3 regions of the Paenibacillus sp. ALJ109b genome follow, and region 3 is predicted to be linked to each of the others. Evidence: predicted binding sites of a transcription regulator. Region 3 holds the regulator's gene; each other region holds the start of a gene.
What was found. Region 3 encodes LexA, which represses DNA repair genes until DNA is damaged. Its sites were predicted from a motif close to CGAACATATGTTCG; they were not measured.
Positions count from the first base shown of each region.

Region 1: a site for LexA is predicted at 3,917-3,930, ahead of recA (recombinase RecA). Genes of this name have one in related genera too.
Region 2: a site for LexA is predicted at 6,469-6,482, ahead of G3352_RS06375 (YhjD family protein). Genes of this name have one in related genera too.

Region 1 covers NZ_JAAIFP010000028.1:84,476-95,493, reverse strand. Annotated here, with positions in the region: gene G3352_RS24575 (helix-turn-helix domain-containing protein) at 1-600, shown strand, start outside; gene G3352_RS24570 (hypothetical protein) at 669-839, shown strand; gene G3352_RS24565 (YajQ family cyclic di-GMP-binding protein) at 993-1,484, shown strand; gene pgsA (CDP-diacylglycerol--glycerol-3-phosphate 3-phosphatidyltransferase) at 1,807-2,394, shown strand; gene G3352_RS24555 (competence/damage-inducible protein A) at 2,504-3,760, shown strand; gene recA (recombinase RecA) at 4,000-5,064, shown strand; gene G3352_RS24545 (regulatory protein RecX) at 5,384-6,121, shown strand; gene rny (ribonuclease Y) at 6,432-7,973, shown strand; gene G3352_RS24535 (TIGR00282 family metallophosphoesterase) at 8,137-8,931, shown strand; gene G3352_RS24530 (stage V sporulation protein S) at 9,049-9,309, shown strand; gene G3352_RS24525 (dipeptidase) at 9,403-10,389, shown strand; gene pduL (phosphate propanoyltransferase) at 10,603-11,018, shown strand, end outside.
Region 2 covers NZ_JAAIFP010000006.1:20,133-31,150, reverse strand. Annotated here, with positions in the region: gene G3352_RS06395 (right-handed parallel beta-helix repeat-containing protein) at 1-437, opposite strand, end outside; gene G3352_RS06390 (catalase) at 905-2,497, opposite strand; gene G3352_RS06385 (ATP-dependent DNA helicase) at 2,671-4,653, shown strand; gene cysK (cysteine synthase A) at 4,797-5,756, opposite strand; gene G3352_RS06375 (YhjD family protein) at 6,038-6,424, opposite strand; gene G3352_RS06370 (hypothetical protein) at 6,816-7,049, opposite strand; gene G3352_RS06365 (nucleotide-binding protein) at 7,046-8,083, opposite strand; gene G3352_RS06360 (YitT family protein) at 8,933-9,655, shown strand; gene G3352_RS06355 (DUF2188 domain-containing protein) at 9,845-10,318, opposite strand; gene G3352_RS06350 (lipid II flippase Amj family protein) at 10,545-11,018, shown strand, end outside.
Region 3 covers NZ_JAAIFP010000024.1:106,155-117,172, reverse strand. Annotated here, with positions in the region: gene G3352_RS22075 (ABC transporter substrate-binding protein) at 1-337, opposite strand, end outside; gene G3352_RS22070 (carbohydrate ABC transporter permease) at 415-1,284, opposite strand; gene G3352_RS22065 (ABC transporter permease) at 1,297-2,259, opposite strand; gene G3352_RS22060 (HAD family hydrolase) at 2,803-3,609, opposite strand; gene G3352_RS22055 (vitamin K epoxide reductase family protein) at 3,638-4,150, opposite strand; gene G3352_RS22050 (DUF896 domain-containing protein) at 4,277-4,486, opposite strand; gene G3352_RS22045 (LysM peptidoglycan-binding domain-containing protein) at 4,583-4,960, opposite strand; gene lexA (transcriptional repressor LexA) at 5,266-5,892, shown strand; gene G3352_RS22035 (aldehyde dehydrogenase) at 6,003-7,304, opposite strand; gene G3352_RS22030 (CatB-related O-acetyltransferase) at 7,853-8,512, shown strand; gene G3352_RS22025 (YolD-like family protein) at 9,010-9,273, opposite strand; partial or broken gene G3352_RS22020 (ATP-dependent DNA ligase) at 9,818-10,706, shown strand; gene G3352_RS22015 (hypothetical protein) at 10,872-11,018, shown strand, end outside.

The DNA.
Region 1 (11,018 bases), on a different contig from region 3:
CCGGATGAGCCTACAGATAATGGCCAAGCTTCTAATCCTCCAGCTAATGAACCAGGTAGCGGAGAAACGAATGAAGGCGAAGCAGGCGGTAACGGTGGCGGAACAGCAGAGGGGCAGACTGACAGACAAACTGATGGACAGACGGATGGGCAAACAACGGGTGAAAATGAAGAGAACCCAACGGATAATCAGCCAGCTTCTGTAACTGTTGCTGAAGACGGAAAATCAGGCAATATTACGAACTTCAAAGTGAACGGCAGTGCAGGGCAGCCTGTGACGGTTACAATTAAAGCAACGGGGCATAGTTGGCTGGAAGTATACAAGGGCGAGAACTCTAGTGGCGAGAAGTTGGAATACGGCAACACCGCTGAGGGAGACAGTTATACTTTTGAATTGGACAGTGCAGGAATGTACATTAAGTCCGGTTACGCTGCAGCGACCACAATTGAGGTTGCAGGGCAGGTTGTGACAGACGGGAAAGCGACAAACCGCATTCGGTTAAGACTTGGTGAGGATACGTCCTCCACTGGTACTGAAGCCACAACGACGAATGAAACAGAAAGCAATACCGAAGGAAGCAACGGCACTAGCGGCGAATAACCAAAGTTTCTGCGGGAGACACTAACCTTGTCTTCAACTTGCAGTCAACTTTTGGTGAAGTGAGGTGGATGGCTGTGACAGTCAGCTGGATCGTAACAGGTTTGGGGATCATTGTCAGCCTCCTGGGTTATTACTTGACTCCAACTGCTTGGGGTTACGGAATTTTGGGTTTTGGACTTGCACATGTACTTCTGGGTGTGCTTGACATGTTCAGACAGCCTAATCGCAGCCGTTATTAGAAGGACAGCCGCATGAAAAGCATTTTTGGTAACCATCTTAAGTGGTAGCCAAAAATGCTTTTTTATTCTGAAAAACCTCATAAAATTAGACTTTTGCTTGGCGTATCCTCTATAATGTTACAGAATATATGATTAACTGAAAGGGTGACTGGTTTGAGTTCAGAAAATTCATTTGATATCGTGTCCAAAATGGACTTGCAGGAATTGACAAATGCCGTTACACAAACGGAAAAGGAAATTGGCACGCGTTATGACTTCAAGGGCAGCAAGAGCAGTCTGAAACTGGATAAGGATGCGTTAACGATCGTATCTGATGATGAGACCAAACTCAAGGCTGTTATCGATGTACTGCAATCCAAGATGGCTAAGCGGGGTTTACCTCTAAAAAACATTGATTATGCAAAAGTAGAACCAGCTTCTTCAGGTACAGTCCGCCAGCGTTTGAATTTCAAACAGGGGATTGATCAGGATATCGCTAAAAAAATTAATATTCTGATTCGTGACTCCAAGATTAAGGTGAAGAGTCAGATTCAGGGAGATCAGCTCCGGGTAACAGGTAAAAGTAAGAATGATTTGCAGGCAGTCATGCAGTTGTTGAACGGTGCCAATCTACCTCTGGATCTGCAATATACAAACTTTAAGTAATATCTCCTTATTGTAGCTAGGTATGTTTTTTGACACTGCAATTGGCGTATATTATACTAAGTGTGCATTGCTGGCAGATAAGCATCAAAGCCCAGTCATCATCGTTTGCTGACTTTGTGAAAAGCAGTACATCTTCTGAAAGTCACCGGAACGTTTAAAACGGTTTTGCGTTTGAACGGTTGACTTTATTTTTTGCGTTTTTACATAGTGAGAGCACTTTAGTGCTGATTGACAGTGAAACTGTAAATTTCATGTTCCGGATGATGAATACGGGATTAAGATGAATGTTTGGAGTAATGGAGGATAAGAGGGAGGGCGTCTTGTGAATTTACCCAACCGGATTACGCTTGCACGAATTTGCTTAATCCCTTTTTTGATGGTGTTCCTGCTCGTAGATTTTCCGTTTTACCCAGAGCCGTTGCAATTGGGAAGCTTATCACTTCCGTATAATCAGTTGATTGCTGCTGTCATTTTTATCATTGCAGCAAGCACGGATGGAATTGATGGCTATCTGGCGCGGAAAAATAATATGGTCACCAACCTAGGGAAATTGCTTGATCCGCTGGCTGACAAGTTGTTGGTTACTGCGGTACTGATTTCGCTTGTGGAAATGGGCAAGTTGGATTCCTGGATTGCCGTGGTCATTATTAGTCGTGAGTTTGCGGTTACCGGCTTGCGTCAGATTGCATTATTGGATGGTTCGGTTGTTGCTGCAAGTGCCTGGGGCAAACTGAAAACCGTCGTGCAAATTGTGGCGATTGTGCTGCTGTTGTTGAATAATTTCCCGTTCTCATTTACGGGTATTCACATGGACGTTATTGCCGTTTGGGCTGCAGCAATCATTACGATTTGGTCAGGTATTGATTACTTTATTAAAAACAAAAATTTGCTTCATTTATCGAAAGCGTAACGTTTTTGAGGTTAAATGGGGAAGCATGAAGAAATCATTTGTACGAAGGGCAATAGGGAATTATCCTATTGCCCTTTGATCACTCATCACGTGTACAGGAGGATGCTGAATGAAGGCAGAAATTATTGCAGTTGGCACAGAATTGTTGCTTGGACAAATTGTGAATACCAATGCCCGATATCTATCCCGTGAATTGGCTGCGATCGGGATTGATGTATATTTCCAAACGGTGGTTGGTGATAATCTTAATCGACTTAGTGACGCTATTCGCATCGCTCAAGGTCGTGCAGACGTCATTTTATTTTCCGGGGGCATCGGTCCCACACGGGATGATCTGACCAAGGATGCGATCGCGGCGGTCTTGAACCGCAAGCTTCATATAGATCGAATGGCTATGGACAAAATCGAGAGCTTCTTCCGAGATCGCAATGTGGACATGACCGAAAATAATCGCCGTCAGGCAATCGTTATAGAAGGTGGGACACCGCTGGCGAACGAAACAGGCCTTGCCGCAGGAAATGCGATTTCCGACAATGGCAAGCATTATGTAGTGATGCCTGGACCACCGAAAGAGCTGATTCCAATGTTTGAACAGGAAGTTAAGCCTTGGCTGTTCCAGCATGTACTGACAGAAGAAATGCCGATTTACTCGAAAATGCTGAAGTTTGCAGGAATCGGAGAATCAGCATTGGAAGACCGACTCCTGGATCTGATTGATACGCAGACAGATCCAACGATTGCTCCTTATGCCAGTGAGGGAGAAGTTACGGTACGTGTATCTACAAAGGCTCCAAGTGAGAGTGAGGCGAAGCTGAAGCTGGACGCAATGGAAGTTCAGATCCGGGAACGATTGCCAGAGCATCTCTACGCGAACGAGGATGTGCCTATAGAGTACACAATCGTAACGATGATGTCTGATATGGGTCTGACCCTTAGCGCGGCTGAGAGCTGCACAGGAGGGCTCGTCATGCAAAGTCTGACGTCAGTCCCTGGCAGTGCTTCGATGCTTAAGGGCGGAATAGTATGTTACTCCAATGAAATTAAGGAGAAGCTGCTCCATGTGCCACATGCCTACCTGGAAGGTGAAGATGCACCGGGCGCAGTGAGTCCCGAAGTCGCCAAAGTGCTGGCAGAACAGATTCGCATGATTGGGGATGCCGACTTCGGTCTGTCGGTTACAGGTGTAGCGGGACCTGGTTATTCTGAACGCAAACCGCCAGGACTTGTTTTCATCGCTCTGGCTCAACGTGGTAAAGAGACAGAAATTCATGAACTGCGCATTAATGGCAATCGGGAGACGGTTCGGATCCGTTCAGCGAAGGCGATTCTTTACCGTTTGTGGCGTAAACTTGTGGAGATGGACTAGTTCACGGCTCGGATTGCATTTGCCAAAGCAAGCAAGTATAATAAAGGAAGACGGAAGAACCGTAGAATCAGGCTTTACAGCCTTGTTTACGGTTCTTTTTTCTGTTTAATGGAAAGTTTGCTTGAGGAAGAGGCGCCTCGGCCTTCACAAAAAAAACGAATGTATGTTCGAAAAAAAGCTTGGCAAACGTGTTAAAACAAGGTATCATTATCTTATAAACAGTAAAGGGTGTGAGCTTATTGTCAGACCGTCGTGCCGCGCTTGATATGGCGCTCCGTCAAATAGAGAAGCAATTTGGTAAAGGATCCATCATGAAACTGGGTGAGTCGACTCACATGCAAGTGGAAATCATACCCAGCGGTTCCTTGGCTCTGGATATTGCATTAGGAACAGGCGGCTTGCCCAAAGGCCGTATTGTTGAAATATATGGACCAGAATCTTCCGGTAAAACAACTGTAGCATTGCATGCGATTGCTGAAGTACAACGGGTGGGTGGACAAGCTGCATTTATCGATGCAGAGCATGCTCTTGACCCGCAATACGCAAGCAAACTGGGTGTTAACATTGATGAGTTGCTTCTGTCCCAGCCAGATACGGGTGAGCAAGGGCTTGAAATTGCAGAAGCACTTGTACGTAGTGGCGCTGTGGATATTGTCGTTATTGACTCCGTTGCTGCATTGGTACCAAAAGCGGAAATCGAAGGCGAAATGGGTGATTCCCATGTCGGTTTGCAAGCACGTCTGATGTCTCAGGCATTGCGTAAACTGTCTGGGGCAATCAGCAAATCCAAAACCATCGCAATCTTCATTAACCAGCTTCGTGAAAAAGTCGGTGTTATGTTTGGTAACCCGGAGACAACACCTGGTGGTCGTGCCCTGAAATTCTACTCTACAGTACGTCTGGATGTACGTCGTATTGAGAGTATTAAATCAGGTAATGACATCATCGGAAACCGTACTCGTATCAAAGTTGTAAAAAACAAAGTGGCACCACCGTTTAAACAAGCGGAAGTGGACATTATGTACGGTGAAGGTATTTCGAGAGAAGGCAGTATCATTGATATTGGTACAGAGCTGGACATCGTTAACAAAAGTGGTGCGTGGTACTCTTACGAAGGCGAGCGTTTAGGTCAAGGACGTGAAAACGCCAAGCAGTTCATGAAAGAGCATCAAGATATTGCTCAAGTAATCGAGCAAAAAATCCGTGTAGCCAGCAACTTGACTACTGCAGTTCCTGTGCCTACGACTGAAGATCAACAAAAAGAAGCGGCAGAAGAACAAGAATTGTTTGAAATTAACGAGTAATGCTCTGAATCCCCGAAACTTGTCTGATTGAGCTTGGCTCGATCTAGATCTAGCTAATGGGGTAAGGTGTGCGCTCGCGCTGTCCAACAGCCTCTGTCCGAATGGGCAGGGGCTGTTGGTACGTTTTCTGTTAGGGAGAGGCCGGACATTGTTTCCGGCCTTTTGTATTAGCATCTGATGTCTCTGTGAAGTTACGCTCTAAACGTATGCAGTTTAGCTGCTTATCTCCGTCGGAGATCTGCTAATCATTGTTTTATTGTCTGCTTTCAGTTAGACACCTGTGATACAAGTATCAATTGATGTGGAAGGGGAGACCGAAATGGATCAACATGAAGATGATTTATATGAAGAAGCCGAGCTGGAGGGAATCTCCCAATTCCCGGATAACGAAGAACTTATCATTACACGAGTTGAACGAACGAAGAGCAGGGAAGCTCGTTACCGAATTACCTTTGGTTTATATTCAATTACAGTGCTTGAAGATGTAATGATTAAATATCGGATGACCCGGGGAAATACGTTTCTGAAAAAAGACTTGGAAGATATCATAGTAGCTGACGAGCGACAGCGAACGTATGTGCAGTCTTTGCGATATCTGGAGCATAAACCCCGCACACGCCACGAATTAAGTCAGAAGCTTCGTCAGAAAGAGTTTGCTGCACCGTTGATTGAAGAGGCCCTGGACCGGCTTGAGCGAGAGAATTTGGTCGATGACGAACTGTTTGCGAAGGAATGGACTCGTCAGCGTATGGAGGGCCAGCGGAAGGGGAAACTGTGGATAAGGCAAGAGCTTCGTCAGAAAGGCATTGCCAATGAGCTGATTGCTGAAGCGCTAGAAGGTGTAAGTACAGATGCGGAATATGAGACGGCTCTAACCGCCGGACGCAAAAAATGGAATCAGGTCAAAGGAGACATCCAGGAGAAGAAACGTAAAACGCTTCCCTTCTTGATGCGACGAGGTTTTTCCATGGATATGGTGCGTCGGGTCGTGAATTGTTTAATTGAAGAAGACGAGGCTAAAGACCTTGAAGATGACGAAGCGTTGTTATGGGATTAGCAGACTGGACTCACTATACTGCATTCTCTTGACAATTTCTTTCGTCAAATACTAAAATGGACATGAGTCTGTAAGAAATGGACAACCCTTTTTCCTTCCAAAAAAGCGGTTTCTGTTTTTTAAGATTTATACCATTCATGATTATGGGTTCGCTGGAAACGGTGAATAGTACATGGAAGCATGTACATGTGAAATGAAAATCGGCGGGGGATCGCCGTGAGTATTCGTTATTCCCAAAAATATGTAAGGCTTGAAAACAACAAATTGACCCAAGGAGTGCCTTGGAGGAACCAACGAGGAGGTGAACAGTATGGACATCGTAATCACGATCGTTCTCGTTGTGGCCGCGCTCGTTATTGGGTTCGGAGTAGGGTATTTTATTCGCAAATCTCTTGCAGAGGCTAAGATCTCCAGTGCGGAACAAGCTGCCGTGCAAATCGTGGAGAACGCGAAGAAAGAGGCAGAGGCACTGAAGAAAGAAACGGTGCTGGAAGCGAAGGACGAAATCCATCGCATTCGCGCCGAAGCTGAAAAAGACACTCGTGAACGTCGGAACGAAATTCAACGACAAGAAAGACGATTGTTGCAAAAAGAAGAGTCGCTGGATAAAAAATTGGAATCACTCGAACGTAAAGAAGAGCAAGTGGCTAACAAAGAGAAACGAATTGATGAGACACAGCAGCAAATCGAGATGATCTACAAAAACCAGGTGACGGAGCTGGAGCGCATATCCAACCTCACCATGGAAGACGCACGCAGTATCATACTGTCCAACGTAGAACAGGAAGTTCGTCATGAGACGGCTCAAATGATCAAGGACATTGAACAGCAAGCGAAGGAAGAAGCGGACAAAAAGTCCCGCGAGATTATTACACTCGCCATCCAACGCTGTGCGGCTGATCACGTGGCGGAAACAACGGTATCCGTTGTTACTTTGCCAAATGAAGAAATGAAAGGCCGGATTATCGGTCGTGAAGGACGTAACATCCGTGCGCTTGAAACCCTTACAGGGATTGACCTCATTATCGATGATACGCCAGAAGCTGTTATTCTGTCGGGCTTTGACCCGATTCGCCGTGAAATCGCCCGTACTGCCCTCGAAAAACTGGTGGCTGATGGACGTATTCACCCGGCACGGATTGAAGAGATGGTGGAGAAATCCCGCAAAGAAGTGGATGAGCGTATCCGTGAATACGGTGAGCAAGCTACCTTTGAAGTGGGCGTGCATGGTCTGCATCCGGACTTGATTAAAATTCTGGGCCGGTTGAAGTTCCGTACAAGCTACGGTCAAAACGTCTTGAAACATTCGATGGAAGTCGCTTATCTGGCTGGATTGATGGCTGGCGAACTCGGAGAAGACGTAACCCTAGCAAGACGTGCAGGTCTATTGCATGACATTGGTAAAGCGCTGGATCACGAAGTGGAAGGATCACACGTCGAAATCGGCGTGGAACTAGCGAAGAAATACAAAGAACATCCGGTTGTAATCAACAGTATCGCGTCCCATCACGGGGATTGCGAAGCGACTTCGGTTATTGCCATGTTGGTTGGTGCAGCAGATGCGCTCTCCGCAGCAAGACCAGGCGCACGCCGCGAAACGCTGGAAACGTATATCAAACGACTGGAGAAGCTGGAAGAAATTTCGGAATCGTTCGAAGGTGTCGAGAAATCATATGCCATTCAGGCCGGACGCGAAGTTCGCGTTATGGTACAGCCTGAAAAAATCGACGATGCTGAAGCCTTCCGCCTCGCGCGTGACATCACGAAGATGATCGAGAACGAACTCGATTATCCGGGTCACATCAAGGTCACCGTCATCCGGGAAACCCGTGCGGTTGAATACGCAAAATAGAGCATTACGGAAAAGTGGCCGCAGTAGTGGGCCACTTTTCCTGTTGATAGCCTGTTAAAAGGCATTTTTATAATAAAATTGATGAGCAAGAGATAGAGGTCCTGCGAAGTTTCGGATGCTTTGAAGAAAAGCTGCGCTTGGTAGGGATTAAGGAGGCGGTAAAATGAAAGTTTTGTTTATTGGTGATATTGTGGGGAATGTGGGGCGTAAGGCACTGAAGGAAAACCTGCCCTACCTCAAAACGAAGTATAAGCCACATGTGGTCATTGTAAATGGGGAAAATGCAGCGGCAGGCCGGGGAATCACCGGGGCAATTGCGAATGAATTTTTTAACTGGGGTGTGCATGGCATCACCCTTGGTAACCATACCTGGGACAATAAGGACATATTTGATTTTATAGATGATGAGCCACGTATGATTCGTCCTGCGAACTTTCCTCCAGGAACACCAGGGCGCGGGTACACGGTAGTCAAAGGAGAAGGCAAGGAGCTGGCGATTGTCAACCTGCAGGGCCGGACGTTCCTGCCTGCTCTGGATTGTCCATTCCGCGTCGCCGATGAAATTGTGGATGAACTGCGTCAGGACCATAAATGCATTCTGGTCGATATGCATGCTGAAGCCACATCAGAGAAGATTGCTATGGGCTGGCATTTGGATGGACGTGCATCGCTGGTCGTAGGTACACATACACATGTGCAGAGCAACGATGATCGTATTTTGCCTGGAGGAACAGCTTATTTAACCGATGCTGGTATGGTAGGGCCGCGTGACGGCATATTGGGCATGGAGCGTGAAGCGGTGCTTCGCAAGTTCTACACTCAGCTTCCGGTACGATTTGTTGTTGATGATGGCAAATGGCATTTCCACGGTGTATTTGTGGAGATTGATGAAGCCACAGGTGCTGCAACACGCATTGAGAAAATTCGTCTGATGGAGGACGAGTGGCGCATGGAATAGGGGTATTGTCCCATTTTGCAGGGAAACCCATCTAAAAAGAAGGAATTTTTTTGCCTCCCGCGAATAACATCTAGTAAGTGGAAACAAACATTCAACATTCCCAGGGAGGTACTTACCATGGAAGTATTAAAAGTTTCAGCAAAGTCCAATCCCAATTCCGTAGCCGGCGCTCTTGCAGGTGTTCTTCGTGAACGTGGAAATGCTGAACTGCAGGCAATTGGAGCGGGAGCACTGAACCAAGCCATTAAAGCGGTAGCGATAGCCCGGGGATTTGTAGCACCAAGCGGAGTTGACTTGATTTGTATTCCAGCTTTTACAGACATTGTGATCGACGGCGAGGACCGAACGGCCATTAAGCTGATTGTGGAGCCCAGATAATACATGCGCTTATGCATTGAACCTGTTTACGAAGTAGACAGGTTTTTTTGCGTTTTAATTCCATAACATAACCGTGTAGAAGGAGAGATTGTGATGCACAACTGGCGAGTAGCCGATTTTCATTGTGATGCTTTGAGTAAAATGCTGATGAACCCTAGCCATTCATTTGAAAATGCTTCACAGCTGGATGTGAATCTGGAACGTATGAGGGAAGGTAACATTGGTTTACAGGCCTTTGCAATCTATTTGCCCGAAGTGCTTGGCAGAGGCAAGTTTGAACATGTGATGGGCCAGTTGGACATCTACCGCAAGCGAGTGGAGATAACCAAAGAACGAACTGAAGGCACACATACATTATTATGGCGAGAACAGCTTACGCAGATCGGGCAGACGGATAGACCGTGGGGACTGCTTACACTTGAGGGTGTCGATGGACTGGAGGGCAATCTTTTTTATCTGGAGTTATGTTATCAAATGGGTGTGCGGATCGTTGGGCTTACCTGGAACTATGCCAATTGGGCAGCTGATGGTGTATTGGAGAAACGTGGGGCGGGACTTACGGAGAAGGGCAGGGAGCTGGTTCACTTATGTAACCAAATCGGCATGCTGTTGGATGTTTCGCATCTGACCGAGAAAGGCTTTTGGGAACTTGCTGACCTTAGTGAACGCCCTTTTATCGCTTCGCATTCCAACAGTTATGCCATCTGCCCGCATGTGCGTAATTTGAAGGATGATCAGATTCTAGCTATTATTGCCCGGGAAGGGCGCATCGGACTGACGTTTGTGCCGTGGTTTGTGAAGCGAGAAGGCGAAGTATGTATTGAAGATCTATTGCCTCATATTGAGCGGATATGTTCTCTGGGTGGTGAGCATCATCTGATGATGGGGTCTGATTTTGACGGAATTGCTACGTATATCCACGACCTTGAACATACCGGGCAGTATCCAAAGCTGATAAATACGCTGCTTAAGCACTACGACGAATCACTCGTTCGAGGTTGGATGTGGGGTAATGCGATGAGTTATTTAGAAGAAAACTTGCCGTCGAAAAACTTGAAGATGGAACATGGGAAATCATGATACTGTTGGCCATCTGAATAAGACGAGCTGAAGGCAAAAGTCGTACATGTTCAGACGGATTTACCAAATGCAGGAGATTTATGATTGCAAAATAAGTGTATTTCATGAATTTTCAGCAGTTCGTTTTCATTTCACTTCAAAAAGGGGTATAATACCATAGGATTGTTAAGAGCCTGGCTACAGGCCATAGATAAACAAGGAGTGAAATTCACAATGAGCAAAACAGTACCTGTGGGCGTATCTGCCCGTCACATTCATGTATCTCAAGAGCACGTTGAAATTTTGTTTGGTAAAGGCTACGAATTGACTGAGTTTAAACCTCTGTCCCAACCAGGACAATATGCTGCTAACGAAACAGTAGCGGTTATTGGTTCAAAAGGACAGTTTGATAAAGTGCGTATCCTTGGACCTGTTCGTCCGGAAACGCAACTGGAAATCTCGATGACGGACTCTTTCGCTATTGGTGTTAAGGCACCTGTACGTGAATCCGGAAGCATCGAAGGTACTCCTGGTATCACGATTAAAGGACCTGCTGGTGAAGTTACAATCGATAAAGGTGTTATCGTTGCTGCTCGTCACATCCACTTCCATACTTCTGATGCCGCTAAATGGGGTATTGAGGATAAACA
Region 2 (11,018 bases), on a different contig from region 3:
TGGGCTGAGAAATCGAAGACAGGCTTTTCCGATCCGTACGCCACCAGATTTTTGCGCTGTCCCGATGTACCACTGTTGCCTCGCTCAATCGTAACCGTTTCCGAGAAACTGTAGGTGCCACCGCGCAGATATATCGTTTTGCCCGGTGCGATTTGTGTCAGCGCGTTAGCCAGTGACGTAGGACTCGCAAGGGTTCCGGGATTGCTAGCCGAGCCGCCAGGAGCGACATATAGATCACCTGCAGCGAGTGCGATACTGGAGGCAGCCACAGAATCAGAGGGATTTTGCAGTCCGCTATCGATCAGTTCCGCCGCACCAGCCGATCCACCGCCGAGCAATAATAGTGGGAACGCGGCACTTAGGCAGATGTGAGTCATTTTCGATTTCAGCGAACGTTGAGATGAGGCATGAACAGAAGTAATAGGGAATAATTTCATTAAGCAAACCTCCTTAGTAATTGGGAAATGAAGTCCTAGAGGACACAGGTTTATGGTAAATGTTGTAAACGTTATCATCAATAATCATTTGATCAGATGGACTCAACCTGCTGACAAGCCTCGTATAACTGGTCGGAAATGGAAATTCATATGAGTAACGCATAATCTTCCGCTCAGTTCATGTCCCTCATTTAACAGGGGATCATCTGAAATGAACGTAGAAAGAGCCCCTTTTCTTAGCAAACGGCATGATCCATACCTCCAATCATCCGAAATCAACCTTATAAATATTTAAAATAGAAGGGGCCCACATGATCAGCTCACAGTCTGCCAGGTTGAAACGCCAAATACCCTCGATAGCAGCTGCTTAAGCAGTCTTTGCTACCGAGGGTTAATTAACGAACCTATACGTTCCTATATAACATGTCATTTACCTTAAAATACGCCTTAACTAAACCAGCTCGTGCTTAGTACGGATCTGCTTCATGACTGCGCTTGGCGGCCTGTTCCACTGTGGGCTCATGCTTGGGCTGAACCGTGGCACTGTCATCCGTTGAGACGGCGGATAATCCTTCCGCTACCCGGCGTCCATAATCAGCATCCGCTTGTGTGAAATGGGAGATCATGCGCTCGCGGATATCCGGTTTGCATGTGGCTAAAGCATCTACCAGATTGCTGATCAGCTCGTCTCGCTCCCAATCTTCAAACGAACGGTAGGTATCTCCGGCTTGTCCGAAGTCATTGGTACGCTCAATTTTTTCACGAACAAGACGCCCCTCAATAAGAGGTTCATGTTCCTTGCCGCGTGGAGTCGCTTCCTTCAAGCCACCCAATGAGGAAGGTTCATAGTTGACGTGTGGATTCTGACCCGGTGCACGATCGACCTGATATTGCATCTGTCCACCGCTCTGATTGGTGGCTACCCGCTTTTTCGGTGCATTAACTGGCAGTTGCAGGTAGTTGGCACCCACCCGGTGACGCTGGGTATCCGAGTAGGAGAAGGTGCGTCCTTGCAGCAGTTTATCATCCGAGAAATCCAGTCCATCCACCAGTACACCTGTGCCAAACGCTGCCTGTTCCACTTCATTAAAGTAGTCCTCTGGATTACGGTTTAACGTCATTTTCCCAACCGGCAAAAACGGAAACTGCTCTGGCGGCCACAACTTGGTCGGGTCCAGCGGGTCAAAATCCAGTTCGGGATGCTCGCCATCCTCCATAACCTGAACGCACAACTCCCATTCCGGATAATCTCCTTGTTCGATGGCGTGATACAGGTCGAGTGTGGCGTGGTTAAAGTTCTGCCCCTGAATATCACTGGCGTCCTTCTGGAGCAGGTTGCGTATGCCTTGATTGAGCGGTTCCCAGTGATATTTAATGAGCACGCCTGTGCCTTCCTGATTCACCCATTTGTATGTATTGACGCCCGACCCCTGCATTTGTCGATAGTTGGCCGGAATTCCCCAAGGGGAGAAGAGAAACGTAATCATATGGGTCGCTTCGGGACTAAGCGAAACGAAATCGAAAAACCGTTCCATATCCTGTGCATTGGTCAGCGGGTCCGGCTTGAAGGCATGCACCATATCAGGGAATTTGAGCGGGTCACGAATGAAAAAGATTTTCAGATTGTTGCCCACCAGATCCCAGTTGCCGTCCTCGGTATAGAATTTCACAGCAAATCCGCGCGGGTCCCGAAGAGTCTCCGGTGAATGCCCACCATGAATAACCGTAGAGAAGCGAACGAATACGGGCGTTTCTTTCCCTTTTTCCTGAAACAGACGTGCGCGTGTGTATTTTGATACCGGTTTGTCCCCGGCCGTTCCGTAAGCCTGAAATACGCCATGGGCGCCAGCGCCGCGGGCATGTACAACCCGTTCTGGAATACGTTCACGGTCAAAATGGGTGATCTTTTCGAGAAAATGATAGTTCTCCAGCGTAGTCGGTCCCCGGCTGCCGACGGTTCGAACATTCTGATTGTCCGTGATGGGATGGCCTTGCCGATCCGTTAATGTCTCGGGTGCCTTGTCTGAGGAATGCTCAGGTTGTGAAGACTGATGATTCATGGAGCACCGCCTTTCCTTATGATGGATTCGAATATATATTTTCCCTGCAAGGCGGTTCTATACATCGTTTTCATTAAAAAAAGCTTGTCACCCACCTCATGGCGTGGGATAATTAACTTTTGCCCAGCGGCCTTTTTTGAACGGAAAATGAAATTTGGACCGCTTGTCTAAGAATGGAGGCTGACTTAGGATTGTCTACACAACGTTATCCTTTTGCATATGATCCGGCAGAGCCCTTTGTATCCCGTTTAGGGGAATGGGTTGCCGATGTTTTTTACGATATTTTGCCTGAGTCCGGCTTCGAGGTACGAGATGAACAGATTTTTATGGCGTACCAGCTTGAACGGGCCTATGGAGATAAAAAGACCATTATGGCTGAGGCTGGTGTGGGAACAGGAAAGACATTAGTCTATCTGCTCTATGCGGTCTGTTATGCACGTTATACGGGTAAACCGGCGGTGATTGCCTGTGCGGATGAGTCCTTGATTGAACAACTGGTGAAGCCGGGCGGAGATATTGCAAAGCTGGCTGCACATCTGGACTTGGAAGTGGATGCACGTCTGGGCAAGTCACCGGACCAATACGTCTGTCTGAACAAATTAAGTGCGATGAGATTTGCGGATGAGGATGCGCCTGTCATTGAAGAAGTGCATGAGAGCCTTCCGGATTTTGTGAATACGCCGGGTACGCTTCAGGCATTCCATCCGTATGGTGACCGCAAACAGTATCCACATCTGAATGATCGCCAGTGGAATAAAATCAACTGGGACCCGTTCCAAGATTGCTTCGTTTGTCCCAAACGTCAACGCTGCGGCTTGACGCTGTCGCGTGACCACTATCGTCGTTCCAAGGACATCATCATCTGTTCCCATGATTACTATATGGAGCATGTGTGGACCTATGAAGCGCGCAAACGCGAGGGACAATTGCCACTGCTGCCAGATCACAGCTCGGTTGTATTTGATGAAGGACATTTGCTGGAAGAAGCGGCCCTGAACGCACTGAGCTACAAATTGAAACACCGCATCTTCGAGGAACTGGTTACCCGTCTGCTCGAAGGTGAGATTCGTGAATCCCTCGCCGAGCGTGTGGATGAAGCGATTGAGAGCAGTGAACGATTGTTCGCGCTGCTGGATACGTATACGGTAGCCATTCCCGGATCGGAACGGAAAGAAGTGCGGGTAGAACCGCCGCTGCTGCGTGAGATTGAACGACTGACCAGCGTATTGGATGCGATCGGCGAAGAATTGGTATTTGAGAGCGGATTGTTCTCGCTGGATGGCTATCAGATGCGTGTCGTGGAAGAACATTTGGACATGATTCAGTCTGCACTTGCGTTGTTCCGTAAGGAAGATGGATACATCTGTTGGGCTGAAGAGAGCGAAGACGAGATAACCTTATCGATCATGCCGCGTACCGTGAAGGAAATTCTGAACGAGCGTGTGTTCAATACAGGCATTCCGATTGTCTTCTCATCCGCAACATTATCTGTGGACAGTTCATTCCGTTATGTGGCAGACAGTCTGGGGATTGATGATTTTGTATCGTTCTCCGTGGCTTCTCCATATGACTATGCGGACAAAATGCAGATGAAGATTACCGATGAAACCGTACCTGGTCACCCGGAAAACGAAAATCGGTTGCGTGACGCCGTGACGCTGCTTCAGGAGAGTGGGGGGCGTGCCCTGATTCTGTTCCGTACGATGGAAGAGCTGCGTGCATTCAAGCAGGACATCGTTCATGTCCCTGAGGCTCAAGGGTTGCGTTTTATGTATGAGGGAGATCGGGAGATTAGTGACCTGATTGCCGCTTTCCAGGAGGATGAGGAAAGTGTGCTATGCTCCGTCAGTCTGTGGGAAGGTCTGGACGTTCCAGGACCGTCATTATCCAATGTCATGATCTGGTCGCTCCCGTATCCACCACAGGACCCTGTATTTAATGCAAAACGTACAGCGTCAGCTGCACCTTATGAAGAGATCGATCTTCCATACATGTTGCTGCGTGTGAAGCAAGGTCTGGGACGTTTGATTCGGACCAGCAGTGATTCGGGTACCGCCGCGATTCTGGATGAATCGTTATACAGCAAAAAGGAAGCCAAAGACCGCATTGCGGCTCTGCTTCCCGAAGGTGTAGAATGGACAACCCTGACACACTAGTTCACATTCATATTTAGAATATTTAACTTAACTGGCTCCCTTTCCAGAAGTAAGTACTTGTACGCTGCGGCTTCAACGTCCGGCTGTGATCAAGCGCTCATTTTGGAGGGGAGCCTTTGACTCGTTGTAAGAGTTTTTCTTTGTTAAAAAATACCCATGCTCAAATACCGTTCCCCGGTATCGGGCGCAATGCAGAGCACCCGGTGTCCCGGCCCCAGTTCCTTCGCGATGCGAAGGGAGGCCCACACCGAAGCGCCAGAGGAAGGGCCGAGCAGCAGCCCTTCCCGGGCAGCAAGCTGCCGCATCGTATCCAGTGCATCCTCATCGGACACCTGGATAATGGCATCCCACACGTCGGTATTCAGAATGTCCGGAATGAATCCTGGACTTGTACCGACGAGCTTGTGGGGTCCGGGCTCGCCACCGGACAGTACCGGAGAACCTTTTGGCTCAACGGCATAGATGCGAATGTCCGGCAGCTGCTTGCGCAGTTCTTCTCCCGTTCCGGTAATGGTACCGCCAGTTCCCGCCGTGGCAATGAAGGCGTCCAGCTTGCCTTCCATCTGCTGCATAATTTCGGGAGCCGTGGTGATCCGGTGGATGTCCGGGTTCGCCTGGTTCTCGAATTGCTGGGGAATGAAACTTCCTGGAATGTCGGCCTGCAGTTCTTTGGCCTTACGAATCGCACCAGGCATCCGTTCCGCAGCAGGGGTAAGTACGACATCTGCACCATAGGCTTTCAGAATGTTGATGCGTTCCTTGGACATGTTGTCCGGCATGATCAGAATGGCCTTATATCCTTTGGCAGCAGCATTCATCGCAAGACCGATGCCGGTATTGCCGCTGGTCGGTTCGATAATGGTTGCGCCGGGAAGCAGGAGTCCTGCCCGTTCAGCCTGAACGATCAGGTTATAGGCGGCACGGTCTTTGACGCTGCCGCTGGGGTTGAAATATTCCAGCTTGACGTATACGTCAGCGGAATCGCTGCCTGTAAGTCTGTTCAGTTTAACGGCAGGTGTCTGGCCGATCAGTTCGGTAACATCTGCGGCAATGCCTGTATGTGCGGGTGTTTGATTTTTAATTAAATGCGAATTCAAGTCCATGAAGTTCAACTCCTTGATTGATAAGACGTTAAAAGCAATTCCAATGAACAAGTCTGTCCGCCGCTAATGGCATGCAGGCTTGTTTGCTTATAGGAATCCATTTTCATTACAAGTCTGAACGGAATGTACAGATATGTCTATTCCATCTTAATGAACGCATCCTCCCGGGGTCAACCTGTTTCGATTAGGCAGAAGGGTGGGGAGTCTGAGGAGTAAGTGAACTAAGTGGACTAAGTAATGTGAATTTAAACGATGACGGGTACATTAAGCAGATGAATCAGCTATAACGGCTGGGTCAAATCCATATCCAGATGCTGGCTAAGCTCTTTTTTGACTTCATTCCGCGCGAACGTCCACAGCATATAGAACCGCTGCAAATAGCCTCTGCACAGGTACTGGGTTTCGATTCCATCGACTTGCCGTTTCTCCTCCAGAACCTTGACGCCACGAGTTCTCATCTGTTTGCGAAGCGTCAGCATTTCCTTAAGTACATCATTTTGAATGCGGGTTAGAGACAGAATGTACACCTCTGGCATTTTGAGCTGCAACGTATCCAGTGTGCGAATATCCCGTTCAAGCACATCCAGCAGCAGAGTGCGTACAACCATGCTTTTAATCAATCGGTGGTCTTCATCCGCAGGGGATGGGGCGGAAGGGGATGATGACATACTTTCACTTCCTTAACCTTGAATTCGGACAAGTTCTTATTTACAGAACGTATGTTCCTATATTATAATCAATATATGCAATGATGATACACAATACAACCGAGAAATATTGGAAGTAGTCCGTATGCGATTGATGTTAAGGTTGTAGGCGGTGAAATAGGGACAGGCCTTCTCCAAAATAAGGTATAATATTTGGGTTTTGCAGGAAACCTAAGGGCATAAAGAAAACGACTTAATGCAGAGGAAGAGATGAAGAGCTTTTGGTTCGTTGATTGGCGAAGGTTATGAAGAATTGCCAAAGTGATTGCAACAAAAAAAGCCCCTGCCTTGGGCGGCGGGGCCAGATGATCTGCCGAACCAGACGGCAGAGTTGTAAATGAGCATAAAGCGGTTAAGCCAGATACTGAGGCTTCTCATAAAGAGCCTCTTTTTCCAGAATCACTTTGTAAGGTCTTTCTTTACCCTTCAGCGAAGGGCCAATCGTAGTCAGCGGTACGGCCGGTTTGTGGAAACGATCTTTTTCCTTGGGTTCCGGAACCGGTCGTGATGATTCGGGCGCAGAACTGAGGCGTACCTTTTTGTCGCTGCCCCAGCGCTTGCTTATTTTTTTCGTTTCCGGTTTCATTCCGGTTCGCCTCCTAACAAATCGTTGATGGCGTTGAACAGATGACGATTCTCCAAATCCATCTGCTGAAATATCGCCTCATCCGCTTCAATATGTCCAATAATATGGACCGTGATTACATACCTCTTGGCTACAGGATAGCATAGCAGATACTCTTTCTCAAGGTAGTCGTCGTAGAGATTGATCTTGATTTTGTTCTCCCGGTAAGAATCAATAACCAGAATTCGCTTCGGATCATCAGGCTGTTTGTCGTCGTTGGCGGACAAGTTATATTTTCTCCCCGGTTCCCCAACATTACCACATAATTGTTCAATATGACCACTGTCATCTGTACGGTATATCGCAGTCCCACGCACGGCAAATGGAGGAAGGGATACAAATGCACTTCGAAGTGCATCGCTCATTCGCTCCAACATAACCGAATCTGCTTTGCGGGTACGCAGTAACTCCCTGAAGAATCGCAGCAGCTTGAGCAACTGTAACCGGGCTTCACCCTCAGATCTTTTGTGCTTCTCGATGATTTTTTCCACTTCGGGATCGCTCCATCGTCCCTGTTCTTCGATGCTGTCGGCGATTTTGGAACAGGCCACCGAGACGGCTGGCGCCCATTTCCCGTCTGAACGAATTTCATAAACCAGTGGATTTAATCCCAGCAGGTCTGTAGGCATGCGTAAACCTTCGATCTTGGAAGCGTCTTTGATGTCCGTAATATCTTCAGGGAGAATGAAAAAAATACGCTTTCGTCCTAGCCGACCCATAAACAAACCCATTTCCAGCATTGTATTATCACGGACAGAGGCATAGTACTTCCCGCGAATTTTCGATATATCATCCGGATGAAAAATAAAAATGGCAAAGTCAGTCGTACGCACTTCTGTTTCCAAATCGTCCATGGTATAACTGCTTGGATTAAAAACTCCGGAGTACCAAGGGGTAACTTCGGCCGAGAAACGCAAGTTTTCGTGTACTGCGGCTGCAATCGGCTTCGCTTCCAGCGAGCAGCCAATAAAGACTCTTGGCTTTAACGTTTTCATTAATCCGCCTCGCTTAAACGGGTAGTGGGAATCAATTGTTATATTATACCATAAACAGCAGAGTAAGTCTGGAAACGTTTAGCTGGACCAAGATAAGCCGATTACATTTGCTATAGTGTATGTGCAAGAGGGAAATGATTCCTTTAAAATCCGCGGAATAATAAAAAATGGACCCAAATTGTCACAGTTGGGTGACTGGACAGTTATATTTGGAAGCTTCAGTCATAGAATGAAGGAGCAGGTAGCACCATTAGTTAGAGAAGCTTGTCCTGGTGTGGCTGTTTGAGTGCTCAAGCAGGCCAGAGTGTGCTTTTTGCGCATATTTGAAGGGTCTGCTGTTTCGACCCAATCACATCGGTGTTATATAATAGAAGAACAAGCAAGTTAGCTTTGATGTTTAAACTAAACCTTTACACGGTAACGGAGAGTGTAGACCCGTCTGAAGAAACGAAGTGTTCGCCTTTATCACAGGATTTTTCCCTTAGAAAAAGGGAATCAAAAAAATCCGGGGATAACAGCGATCGGAAGAGGGTGCTACAATCGAAGTGATTAGTGGAAAGTATACGTTTAACCAAGCATAGCTAACCACCAACAGACAGAAAGGATCAGGATACCATGAGTTCCCGAAGGATAATCTCCCCAAGGACGATCTGGAAACGTTACGATCTCTCTTACACTTAGCGCCCCTTGTAGAGTACACCACCGTAAAGAAAAAAACGGCTGACTCTGCGAAAGAGGGGATTGGAATGAATAATATTCGAAGGACAAATACGATGATTTCTTCCAGGCTTGCCTTTTGCAGGGTACGGTCGGTGCAAACCAACCTTTACAAACTGCGAGGGAACCTGAATGAAGAGAACATCGTTAACCTTACAACAAGTTAAGACAGAGGCGGGAAAGTTCGCCATTATGCTGCTCGGAACATTTATCTTGGCATTTGCCTACTATCACATTAATTTTCAGAATCATTTATCGGAGGGCGGATTTGTCGGTCTGGCCCTGCTTGGAAAGTACGCGACAGGCTTATCACCTGCAATCGGCATGCTACTGCTGGATATTCCAGTCATGATTCTGGCCTGGTTCCTCAAGGGCTGGAAGTTCATGATTCAGGCGCTGCTGGGTGTGGCCGCATTCTCATTGTTCTATGACGGGTTTGAGCGGTACTCTACCCTGGTCATTCCTTTTCATGGTAATCTGTGGATTCCGGCAGTCCTGTCCGGTGTTATTACCGGCGTGGGAGCTGGCATGGTGCTACGATTCGGAGGAGCGACAGGTGGAGATGACATTCTGGCGGTGCTCATTAGCCGTTGGAAGGGCTGGAAGCTGGGAACGGTTTTCTTTGTCAGCGATGCGTTTGTACTCGGATTGTCGCTTTTCTTTCTACCGGTAAAAGAAACTTTATATACCATTCTGGCCGTATGGATTGCCAGTAAGGTGATTACGTACATGGTCAGTTTCCCGGCTCGCCGGACGGTTACGACCTCAGCTGTGAAACTGCCCGTGTCGACTGCAGCCAAAGTAGTCAGCGGTGCTACACAACGAGCTCCGGTGGCTAGAGGTGTTTCGCATTAAACGTAACGACCACCCTATTCGAAATGAATGTTGTTTGAATAAGGTGGGCTGGCCTCATACCAAACACAAAGCCCTTTTGCATGCTTGATGGGAATCATTCCATTAGCGGCGAAAGGGCTTTTTTGCTTGCCTTCATTAAAAAAATAGCGTAATACATTCACGATATATCCTATTTTAGAACAGATTCACTTAAGGCTTAAGGGAAGAGGCAATTTGCCCATCTTCATTATGGATAATAGCCCGAATGTTCTGTTTTTCACTCTTTTCTTTGGCAGCATCCACAGCTTCGGCTTTGGTTCGGAACGTAGCTAGAGATTTGGATTGACCTTCTTCCTTGATGGCCCAGCCGGAGTCAGTAGGAACGACATGAATGTTATCATGGCTTTTGGAAGAAGAGACGGGCTCGGAATGACGGCGTGGAGAGGAAGACTTTCCATGCTCCGATTTGCTGTCTGATGAAGTATGTTTTGTAGCCTGCTTCGAATTCTTCGATGTGGGATGATTCTCATCCCATTCTTCCGCTTTGGCAGTCGCGATTGCAATGGAGCGTCCTTCCTCATAACCGTCGTCCAGCAATGCATTGGCAATCTCAATGGCCTTATGTCTGACACGAGGCTCCAGATTTTTCATAGAAACGGGATAATACTGTTTGTTCCACGGCATATTGATTCCCTCCTGTACAATATAGTTATTGTATATTACCCTTTACCCGGTTGAATAAACGATTATTGTGGAGAACCTTGAAGCATATCATGTAGTTTTGGTGCATTTTACTGTTCAGCTTCTCTGCCCTTTCTATACTTTTATGTGGATGAGGAGTATAATGCTTCCATACTTGAAATTACAATAGAAGCATAATGAGAAAAAGAAAAGATAAGGAGATTTACATATGTTTAGTTTGAGCCTAGCCATTCCTATGTTGTTTACGATGCTTATTCATGCGGCTGACAGTCTGTCCTATGCGCTACGCCTTGGAGGATTACGTACTCGCAGAATAGCGCTGGCCTTATCTCTGTCTGGAATTTTGCTGCTGGTGTCGCGTACCTCCAATATGGCCCAAGGGCCGATGGTAGGTAATCTCGTGGATACTGCGACGAATGGAGGGAATCCCCACTTTGCAGCACAACTGCACTGGCTAATGGGTGCGGCTACGGTAGGAACAGCCCTGGCTATTCTAAGTTTTCCAACGATGGTCAAGCTCGCTTCCCGAATGGTCGTTCATTTTGAGGCGGCAGGATCGATTCCATCCATGGTTCGAGGTCTAATGAAGCGCAGCAAGCTCAAAAACGCGATGTATTATATTACCCCGCCATCATGGAAAATGGCAAAGTTATTGGTACACAACGGAATGCCCAGACGTCTA
Region 3 (11,018 bases):
GGGCATCTCCAGAACTGATCAGAAGGGATCTTTTCTGGGAATAGTCACTCATCGGAACGATGGTAGGCTCCAGCGTTACTCCTGTTTTTTCCGTGATTTTTTGGAACAGGAGCCAATCCTTTTTGTACGGGTATGCTGGCTGGTCACTGTACAGAATAGATAGATTAAATGGTTCAGTGGCTTTGAAGGTCTCCCCTACACCATAGGACTCCATGGCTCCCTTGGATTCTGGTTCGACTTTGTCTCCACCAGCTCCGCTGCTACATGCTGCCAGAACGACACTCATCATTGTTGCCAATACCATCTTGCCTACCAGCTTACGTGGTCTCTGTTTCATTCAATTCTCCCCCTGCATGTGGTTTAGATTGGCCTTACAATCAAGATGTTGAACTATATTGGGTTAGGATTACTGTTTTACTGTTTAACAGATCCCAACATGATACCGGTTACAAAGTATCTTTGAACAAATGGATAAATCGTTAAAATAGGCAAAATGGTGAGTACCATTGTGACCGATTTGATATTTGCAGAAATTTGAGTCAGATTATCCGCTGAAGCACCAGCCGAAGCACCGCCAGTTGCACCTGCAATCATATTGCGCAAGTAGATCGTAACGGGAAACAGTTCCTTTTTGTCGAGATACAGGAAGGCAGGAAACCAAGAGTTCCAGTGTCCTACAGCGTAAAACAGAACCATCGTTGCCATGACAGCTTTACTCAGTGGTAGAATGATCCGCAACAAAATGCCATACGTATTCAAACCGTCAATAGCTGCCGCTTCCTCAAGCTCTTCAGGCATGTTTTCAAAAAATGATTTCATAATTAACATGTTATAAATGCTGATTGCCCCAGGCACAACCAGTGCCCACATCGTATTATTGAAGCCCAGAGAGTTAATCAGGACATAGTTAGGAATCAAGCCGCCACTGAAAAACATCGTGAATACGGCGAACATCGTCAAAAATTTTCGTCCCATTAATCTTTTCTTGGATAAGGCATAAGCGAAAATGGTCGTCATGAACATAGAAATCAAAGTACCAACAACGGTATATATAATTGTGTTTTTATAGTTGGTCCAGAACATGCTATCACGAGAAATGGTCTTGTAAGTTTCTACATTAAACCCTCTTGGGATAATGCTTACCTTGCCTGAATTGATATAAGCCTCGCTGCTGAAAGACTGGGCCACGACATTCAAAAACGGATAGAGCGTAATGAATACCACAAGCAGCAAAAAGATGGCATTGAAAACTTTAAATACTTTGTATGATTTTGATTCCAGCATGTTGCTCCTCCTTTACCACAAGCTTCGTTGTGTCAGTCTGCGTGAAATTGCATTAACCGAGAATACCAAGATCAGTCCAATAATGGATTCGAACAAACCAATGGCGGTAGCATAGCTAAAATTGCTGGACTGCAAACCTACCCGGTACAGATAAGTAGAAATCACGTCAGATGTCTCGTAGATCAGCGGATTGTAAAGGAGCAAGATTTTCTCAAATCCAACCGCAAGGAAATTACCCATGTTTAAAATCAGCAATGTAACGATCGTTGGCAAAATGCCTGGTATAGTTATATGGAGGGTTTGCTTCCAACGGTTCGCACCATCGATCCGCGCAGCCTCATACAAAGAATCATCAATTGTTGTTAATGCAGCCAAATATAGAATGGCACCCCACCCCATACCTTGCCAAACCTCAGAGGTGATATAAATTGTTCTGAACCATTCCGCACGTTGCATGAAAGGAATGCTGTCTCCAGTAAAGAATGAAACCATTCCGTTAATGGAGCCATTAACTGCCGTTAATTGCAGAATCATTCCGGCAACGATAACGATGGACAAGAAGTGCGGAAGATACGATGCGGTCTGCACAAACTTTTTGAAACGTTTGCTTTTCACCTCATTCAGCAGCAATGCAAAAATGATCGGAACTGGGAAGGTGAAAAGTAACGCAAGTCCACCGAGCATAAGTGTGTTCCCAAATACTTTCCAAAAGGTTGGGTCTTGAATGAACATCTGAAAATACCTGAATCCAACCCACGTCTCTCCAAAAATACTGCCTCCCGGTACAAATCGTCTAAATGCGATCACATTACCGAGCATGGGCCCATATTTGAAAATAATAAGATAGATAATTGGAAGAATTAACAGTGAGTACAGCTGCCAATCTTTGCGAAGCAGAGCTGTAATAGTTCTTAACCTGCTTTCTTTACGTAAAGATGTCATCGTTAGCGTGGTTTTAGCGGTTTCCGACTCCATATGTTATTTCACTCCGATCCTTAGCTTAATAAAATAAAAGCGTTTTCGATCAATGCTTATCATCTCTTCTTTTTGTAGAAGACAAGTAATCAGATGCACTTCACCCCCACCTGCAGAATAAACCAAACTAATGTAAGCGATATCAATTTTGAAAATTAATAGAGGCACATTTCGGTTAAGATGCTTACCCTCATTTTCTCACTAACCACTTCATGTTGTATTTCCAGAACCAAATGGTTTCCTCCAATTATGTAAAGCGCTTACAAACGATGTGAAAATTATAGCGAATAACTCCCGTTTCCACTTCATTCAAGTAAGTCAACAGATATTCGCTGCATTCATTCGCATACTAGTCATACTAGTATGTTAGTTATATTCTAAATCAGCAGTTCTATAATTTCAATAACTTTTAGTAAAAAAAATTATATTTTGTTATTACGGTATAGTTCAAGCTGTCCAAAAACAAAAAACATTGTTAGGTTTTATGGATAAAATACATCTCATAAAACCTAACAATGTTTGAGTAGTACATGAAAAAACGATTTAAGATGCACTAATTGAGAATTCGGCAATGATTCGTTCCAATTCGGATAAATGCTTGATTTGATGGTCAGGCACATACGATTCGGTATTTTCTTTATTCTCACGGTTAATCCAAACAGATTGAATACCTGCAGACAACGCTCCACGAATATCAGTCGTAAGCTTATCTCCAACCATCAAACTTTCCTCAGGTTGCACTCCCAGCTTACTCAATGCGTGTTCGAAGATCGAAGGATCCGGTTTCCCTTTACCGAACGTACCCGAAATAATAATTTCGTCAAAAAAAGGAGCCAATTCAGGAACACCATCAAGTTTCTCTTGTTGTAAAGCAGGACAGCCGTTGGTTAAAAGCAAAAGCTTGAACTTCCCTTGCAGATGACTCAATGTTTCCATCGTTTCTTCATAGACATGGGGTCTTGATCTCCGCTCAGCCCCAAATTGTGAGGCAAGTCGTTCCGCCAGATCTTCACGATCAACACCCAATTTTAACAAGCCGCGACGCCATGACTCTTTACGATATGCGGGTGCAAGTTGCTCCAACTGGCGAAACTCCGGCTGATCCCCACCCGTGAAGTTAGCCCAAAGACCTTCAAACGGGTTAATCCCAATCATTTTGGTAAACGAAAAAGTTTCATAAGATTCATACAGATTACGTGCCTCATTACGAACAGCTTCTTCAAGGTCTTCGGGTTTAACACCAGTCTCTTGAGCTGCAATCAGGCAAGTCTCATGGAAGGCTTCTCGAACACTGCGCTCATCCCACAGTAAAGTATCATCTAGGTCGAACAAAATCGCTTTTAACGCCATTTCGGTCATCTTCCCCTTTATGCAATAATTACTTTTTCTCGTATGTTTCCACGGTGATCTGATGTGCTTTGGCGAATTTCAGAAGACGTTCAGTGATTGCATCGGTATCATAACGATTAAGTAGTTTGGTAAATACCCATCTCTTACCTCGTGCATTATGCTCAATTACAACCGTACCTGGCTCAATTCTGAATTTCACGATATCGTCGACTCCAATTGAACGCTCGCGGTTCCCTTTTGTCGTCAAAATCCGATTACTTCCTATTTTGACATAAGGGCGACGGAGCATGAAGATGACTGCCAAAAATACGTACAGCAACATGGTCACCCAGTCCCAAGTGGTCATCGGAGCTTTGACAAGAAATGTACTCATAAAGAGGTACAGGAATGCTAGTCCGATCAGAAAAATAGGAAACAGCAGGCTGCGTCCTTTAAATACGTCCTCACCTGGTGTACCGGAAACCGGTTTACCGCTTTTTTTGCGTTGCTGATTCAACTGCTTAGAATTTTTTCGAACCGTTCTCTCGAACGAACGCGACATAAGAATCCCCCTTAGATGTTCTTTGTATCGGCTTACATAACTGCAAACCAACATTTCCCCCTATAATTTGCAACCTCTAGATAACAGGAAGAAACCTAAATATCATATTGATATCATTAGGTTTCCTTAATGTTTGAGTTTGCCTTGGTGGCCCTGATCGTTCTCATCATCTACAATTTCAATCGAATCCAGTTGCTGTCTGAAATTGCTTCGAATGTTATTCAAATAGATTTCTCTAAGCTTGGCACGCTCTGCGAGCTCTTCCTCTGTCAATCCAGTGGATTTTTTCTTACGGGCCAATTCATTAATACGTGCTACCAGACTATCTATATCCAAGCTTGTCCCCTCCAAAAATACAAAGTCTTATTAACTTTGACATGATAAGGGCAGCTTGTCAAGCTGACATGCATTAGCGCGTGTGGATATGCAGTTTTATTCTGTGAATTGAGGCAGTATTAAGACTTGCCCCACTTGTATTGAAGTTGACTGAAGTTGATTTACTTTCTTAATTGCTTCTATATATACCCGTGTATCCATTGTTCCAGGTTTGTGATCCAAAGATATACTCCATAGTGTATCTCCTTGTGAAACTGCCATCTTCCCTCCAGGCAACAAATCTTTCTCATTGCCAGCGAACACAGTCAATACTGTACTGCATCCAACCAATATAATTAAGCTTACGATTATTAATTTCAGCACCCATGTTGGGACATTGCGTTTTGCAAATACCTTTTTAAAATTCCTTATATTAGTTTCAACCACTTCAGAATGCACCGGCTCGTAAATGCTTTGATAAGTAGAATATCTCATTAAATATCGACCTCCAAACGTTTGTTCCTATCCGTTGAAATCAATATAACACGAACACTTGTTTTGTACAATAACTTTTTAGAACAATTGTTCGCTTTTTTTTATTGTATCCTACAGTCCACTATCTTTCTTCTATTGTACGGGAACTGTCATTTGCAGTATTTGATTAGACTCAAAGAAAATTTTCATCTTAATTTGCAAAAAAACATTGATTTTATGGTATTTTATTTAGAACTTATGTTTGTACGAACGGAGGTTCTATGTTATAATTTTCCCAAACGTTACTAAAATGGGGTTGATACGGTATGTCGAAGATATCCAGCAGGCAACAGGCTATTCTGGAGTTTATACGCAATGAAGTCCGGTTGAAGGGGTATCCTCCTTCCGTACGCGAAATTGGTGAAGCCGTTGGATTGGCTTCCAGCTCTACAGTACATGGACATCTGGATCGTTTGGAGAAGAAAGGTCTGATTAGACGTGACCCAACCAAACCAAGAGCCATTGAACTTCTCAGCCAGGAAGAGTCAGAGCATTCACATCAGTTTGCTCACAGCGTTGCTCGCATTCCTGTCGTGGGTAAAGTTACTGCAGGGGTTCCGATCACAGCAACAGAAAATATCGAAGATTACTTCCCTCTTCCTACGCATTATGTAGGCGAACAGAAAGTATTTATGCTTTCGGTCGTGGGAGACAGTATGGTAGAAGCAGGCATTGTTAACGGAGACTATGTTATCGTACGTCAGCAGCAAACTGCAGATAACGGCGATATCGTAGTAGCCATGACTGAAGACGATGAAGCAACGGTAAAAACGTTCTACAAAGAGAAAGATCATATTCGTCTTCAACCGGAAAATTCGACTTTTGAACCGTTGCGTTTGAAACACGTTAGCATTCTGGGCAAAGTCATTGGCCTTTTCCGTGATATTCATTAATATGTATTGTAGTTGTACAGAAGTCTCACAATAAGATACTTAAAGAGGTTGTCCCGTTCAACGGGACAACCTCTTTTTTTATACTACTTATATTGTTCTACGTTAGCCGACTATTCGCTGCGTTTAAGAATGCTTTTATGATGAGAGAACACATCAAAACTTTGTTGACCATGGTAGGAACCCATTCCACTTTCTCCTACGCCGCCAAACGGAAGATAATGTGATGTCATATGAGACAAGGTGTCATTAATACAACCACCACCAAAAGATACTTGATTCAGAACTTGATTCTGCAGATCCTCATCCTGAGTGAAGAGATATAATGCCAGTGGTTTTGGACGACGAACAATCTCATCTAGCATGGGATCGAGGTCGGTATACCTAAATACAGGAAGAATTGGACCAAAGATCTCTTCTTGCATCACTGGGGATTTCCAACCCACTTCCCCCAGAACTGTTGGTTCAATGAGCAGCTGATCACGTTCAGAACGTCCACCGATCATTGCTTTGCCATCTTGGAGCAAAACCGATAAACGATCAAAGTTACGTGCGTTGACAATGTGTGGAAAATCAGCATTTTTCATCACATCATCTCCAAATTTATCCTGAATTTCTGCAGCGATCAATTCAAGTAATTTGTCATGTACGTCCTCGTGTACAAGCAAGTAGTCCGGAGCGACACAGGTTTGCCCAGCATTCAGGAATTTACCACGCACAATGCGCTGAGCTGCCAGCTTCAAATCAGCATCCTGATGAACAATGACCGGACTCTTACCACCTAGTTCCAACGTAACTGGAGTCAAATGCTCAGCAGCTGCCTTCATAACGATGCGGCCAACACCCGTACTACCGGTAAAGAAAATATAATCAAACTGTTCCTTCAATAGTGCTGTACTTGTCTCGACTTCCCCTTCCATAACTGCCAAGTACTCACTAGGAAATATCTCATGAACCAAATCATAAGTCAGACGTGATACGGCTGGGGTTAATTCAGACGGCTTAATAATGGCACAGTTACCCGCAGCAATGGCTCCAATCAGAGGGCCGAAAGCCAATTGGAACGGATAGTTCCATGGTGCAATAATAAGAGCAACTCCATAAGGTTCGGGATAAATTAGGCTTGTGCCATCAGGTATAGCAGAATTTGTAGGTACAGGTTTTGGTGTAGCCCATTCCTCCAAATGTTCCAATGCAAAATCCAGTTCACCCAATACGATCCGAATCTCAGAGCCATAAGCCTCTGTTTCAGATTTATTTAGATCCGCACGAAGTGCGTCAAGAATACGTTGCTGATGCTTCTCAATTCCCCGTCTTAATTCCTGAAGAGCACGAATACGGTACTCAATAGACTTCGTTTGTCCTGTATAAAAAAATGTCCGCTGTGCGGCAACCAGTTGCTTCTCTTGTTCCATATTAACATCTCCAATTAATTGTCCAAAATTTAATTTCTAAAAACATAAATGAATTATAACGCAATTATATGAAACTATCAACATATAGATACTGTAAAAATTGAGCAAACAATTAAAACATACTCTCGCTTCAACGATATAATGATATTTTAATTAACCATTCTATTTCTTATTGACTACATAAAAGGCAATAACACTAAGAGGCCAAAACTTATGCTACGAATGCCAGCTTCCTCATTACATTTTTATTCCCGTCCCCGTTTTAGTCCAACGTGATGTATCTACCCTTCCAAATGGTGGCACGTGTTCTGTCTATATTTTCTCTTCCTGAATTTTTTCTTCATTATATACACTTTGAGGGAGGATCCACACTGACATCTCTTTATTAGAATAGGATTGACAAAAAAGGAGGTCATTGTTATAATCGCCCTCATATCTTAAGGAAGGATGATTCAGATGATTCGTCGTCTAAAAAAACTAAAAAATGTGGCTACCGTATCACGCTTCTAAGTTACTCAGAAATAAAACTTAGAAGCGAGGAAACTAAAATGAATATAAACCAATTTAATCACTGGTCTGAAATTAAGTACTTAAAGGATATTGTAACCAATCCATTAATCGAAGTCGGCGATTACTCTTATTACTCCGGTTATTATGATAACAATTCATCTTTTGAAGACGGATGCGTGAGATATTTATGGGGAGATGACAAATCCAGGAGCTTATTCAACCCCATTGAGGACTTTGGATGGCAAATAGATCGATTGATTATTGGTAATTATGTATGTATCGCAGCCGGTGTTGTTATTCTTATGGGAGGAAATAACAATCATCATGCGGAGTGGATCACTGTTTATCCGTTCGCTGATCAAATTAGCCATTCCTTCTCACCCAAGGGAGATACCATTATAGAAAGCGATGCATGGATCGGCATGAATGCAATGATTATGCCTGGTGTTACCATTGGGGAAGGTGCGATTGTTGCAGCAGGCTCAGTTGTGACAAAAGATGTCGCCCCTTACACGATAGTTGGTGGCAATCCTGCAAAAGAAGTTAGAAAGCGTTTCTCAGAAGAAGAAATCATGAAGTTAAAAGAAATGCGCTGGTTTGATTGGAAAAGAGAATCAATTGAAGCAGTCACTCACTTACTTTCTAGTTCTTCAATTAACGAGTTATATGAGCACTACTTATCAGAAATTAAGGACTGAGTTCCTATAGATATAAAGCTAGGTAGAATATTATTCTATCTAGCTTTTTTTATATCTACCGCCCACAAAAAGAAAAACCCCTCAGCGTTAGAGCGCCAAGGGATTGAGCTATTAGTACAACGTGATATATTGATCGCGTTCCCATTGGTCGACTTGTGTTCTATTTATGTACGATCGCTTCATATTATTGTTTCTTTCAATATATATGAGCTATATACGACAACGTACAAGAACGAACGTTCGTATGTAATCATAGCTTTTCACGACTTGGGGGATGTTTGGGGGACGAGTTGGGGGATGCCCCCCAAACTTCAAATGAACCGTCAGTACAACTCCGATGGATTACAAATCAAATGTCAGAAACAACCCTATATAATAGTAGGAAAAAAACTGAGCCCCTTGATTAATCCCTTGGGCTCTATCAATTATCGGCTTGCCGCAGTGATTTCTTCGATCTTAATCCAGCTGTAATCCTCCTCACCACGTACAAGTTTGATTCACCTGTTTGGCTTATCGATCGATGTCACAACGCCCCGCATGATTTCGTCATCAAACGGATTAAATACAGTCATCTTAACAGATCGGCATTCTTGGTGAGATTCCAGGATCAATTCTTCAATGAGCTGCATTTCCTGTTCATCTAAGACAGGCTTCCCCTTCCTCTCTTGTTCCTTCTGATCCCTTAAAAATGCTTCTCGATGTTCAGGAAGAATTATACGCGATCCCTCGTATATGCGCGTTAGCCTCAATTTGCTAGCCATAATATCGCCTCCTTAATATTCAGTCCAATAGTCGATGTTCCTCGGAGGTGGTGTGTGCTCAAACTTAGGTCGTTCACCTTCACGCTCCCAGCCTTCTAAAATCACTATGTTAGACGTATATGATCGGCTGCTTGTGTTCAACTAACGGGCAGATTAACGCAACTTTGTATAGATAAATACGTATAGGAAGTAAATGAGGTTAGGACGTGCGATAATATGTTCATAATATTTCTAATTGGGTTTATCATGGTCACAACGATACTATTAATGATTTTCTATAAGCTGATTGGAAAATTGATGAAATTTCGCAAACTATATAATTGGATTCTTTCAGGTGCGATTGTAACTGTTATTGTGTATATTTGGATGATTAACACGTTGAAGAATTTACTAACTCCTATGCCATGAGACTCCAAATAATTCACCTAACGGGAAACGATAGCTCAATAAAACCAAAAAAGAAGAACAATACGATCTGCTTCTCTAAAACTTACCACCTCTACTCTTTATGGCAAAACGCTATAATGGAGTGAGGTGTTTTTTTATGTTTATAAGTCAAATGTTACTTGAAACAGCACCGGGACCATTCAGTCATTCTGATTTTATCTATGAGCCTAAAGTTGATGGTCACTGACTTATATATTCGCAACAGTCCGGCAACGTCCGGTTATTCACTCGTCACAACAACGACTGTACCCCGCAATACCCTGAGCTTCAGCTGTCGTTTGATGAAGATATCATTTTGGACGGTGAGGTCGCTTGCACCGATCCAGCAACAGGTCTGAACGACTTCGAGGCAGTCATGATAGATTTAGCACCAAGCAGGCCAGCAAGATAACGCAGTTCACCAAGTCGTTGCCGGCCACCTTCGCCATATTCGATATTCTTTTTTACCAAGGCCGGGATCTACGCAAGCTGCCACTCATGAGCGTAAGACGATACTTCATAATCTCAATTTGCCGTCAAGAAGCTTTGGAGTTGTGCCCCATATAGAAGGCGCTGTAGAAGATTTGTACGCCCAGATAGAAGCCATGGGCATGGAAGGTGTAGTTGGCAAGCGCAAAGACAGCGTGTATGTCAGCAGACGATCTAAGGACTGGATGAAGGTCATCAACTGGTCTTACGCTGATGTCTATATTACTGGATACAAAAAAGCAGAATTCGGATGGCTGGCAGCCGTTCCTGATCCATCTGGCAGGATGCGCCCGGTAGGAGTTATTGAGCATAGTCCGAGTCCAAAACATAAGCAGGCGTTTCGTGGTATGTGTGCCCAACTTATAACGGGTGAAGACAAGAACAACGTTTACTTGGAACCCCGGATACAGGCACGAGTTAAGATGCGGAACTGGACCAAATCTGGTTTGCTACGTATCCCTGTGTTTGATCAATTTATCGTTATGAAACCTGGACAGATCCAGACGGAAATAAGCTGAGTACATGCACCATCATCACAACTGAACGCGGAGCGATATCTTTAAGGTATCGCTTTTTTCAATGACTATGCTTTTGAAAGATATGGAAGGTTTTGTTTGTTTCTGATAGACTCAATTGAGTCAAATAGATTTTATATGATACATAGAGAGTTTAGGGGGAGAAAAATGGACAGTTTAAGTGATGTGTTTATGTCCGGGGTAGCTATAATAATGCTTTTGGTAATGTTTTGTTTTGCGTTTATGTGCTTTTATATGATGGTAGTGAATATTATTGATAAATTTAAGCCAGCTAGTAAATTAATGAGTTGTGAA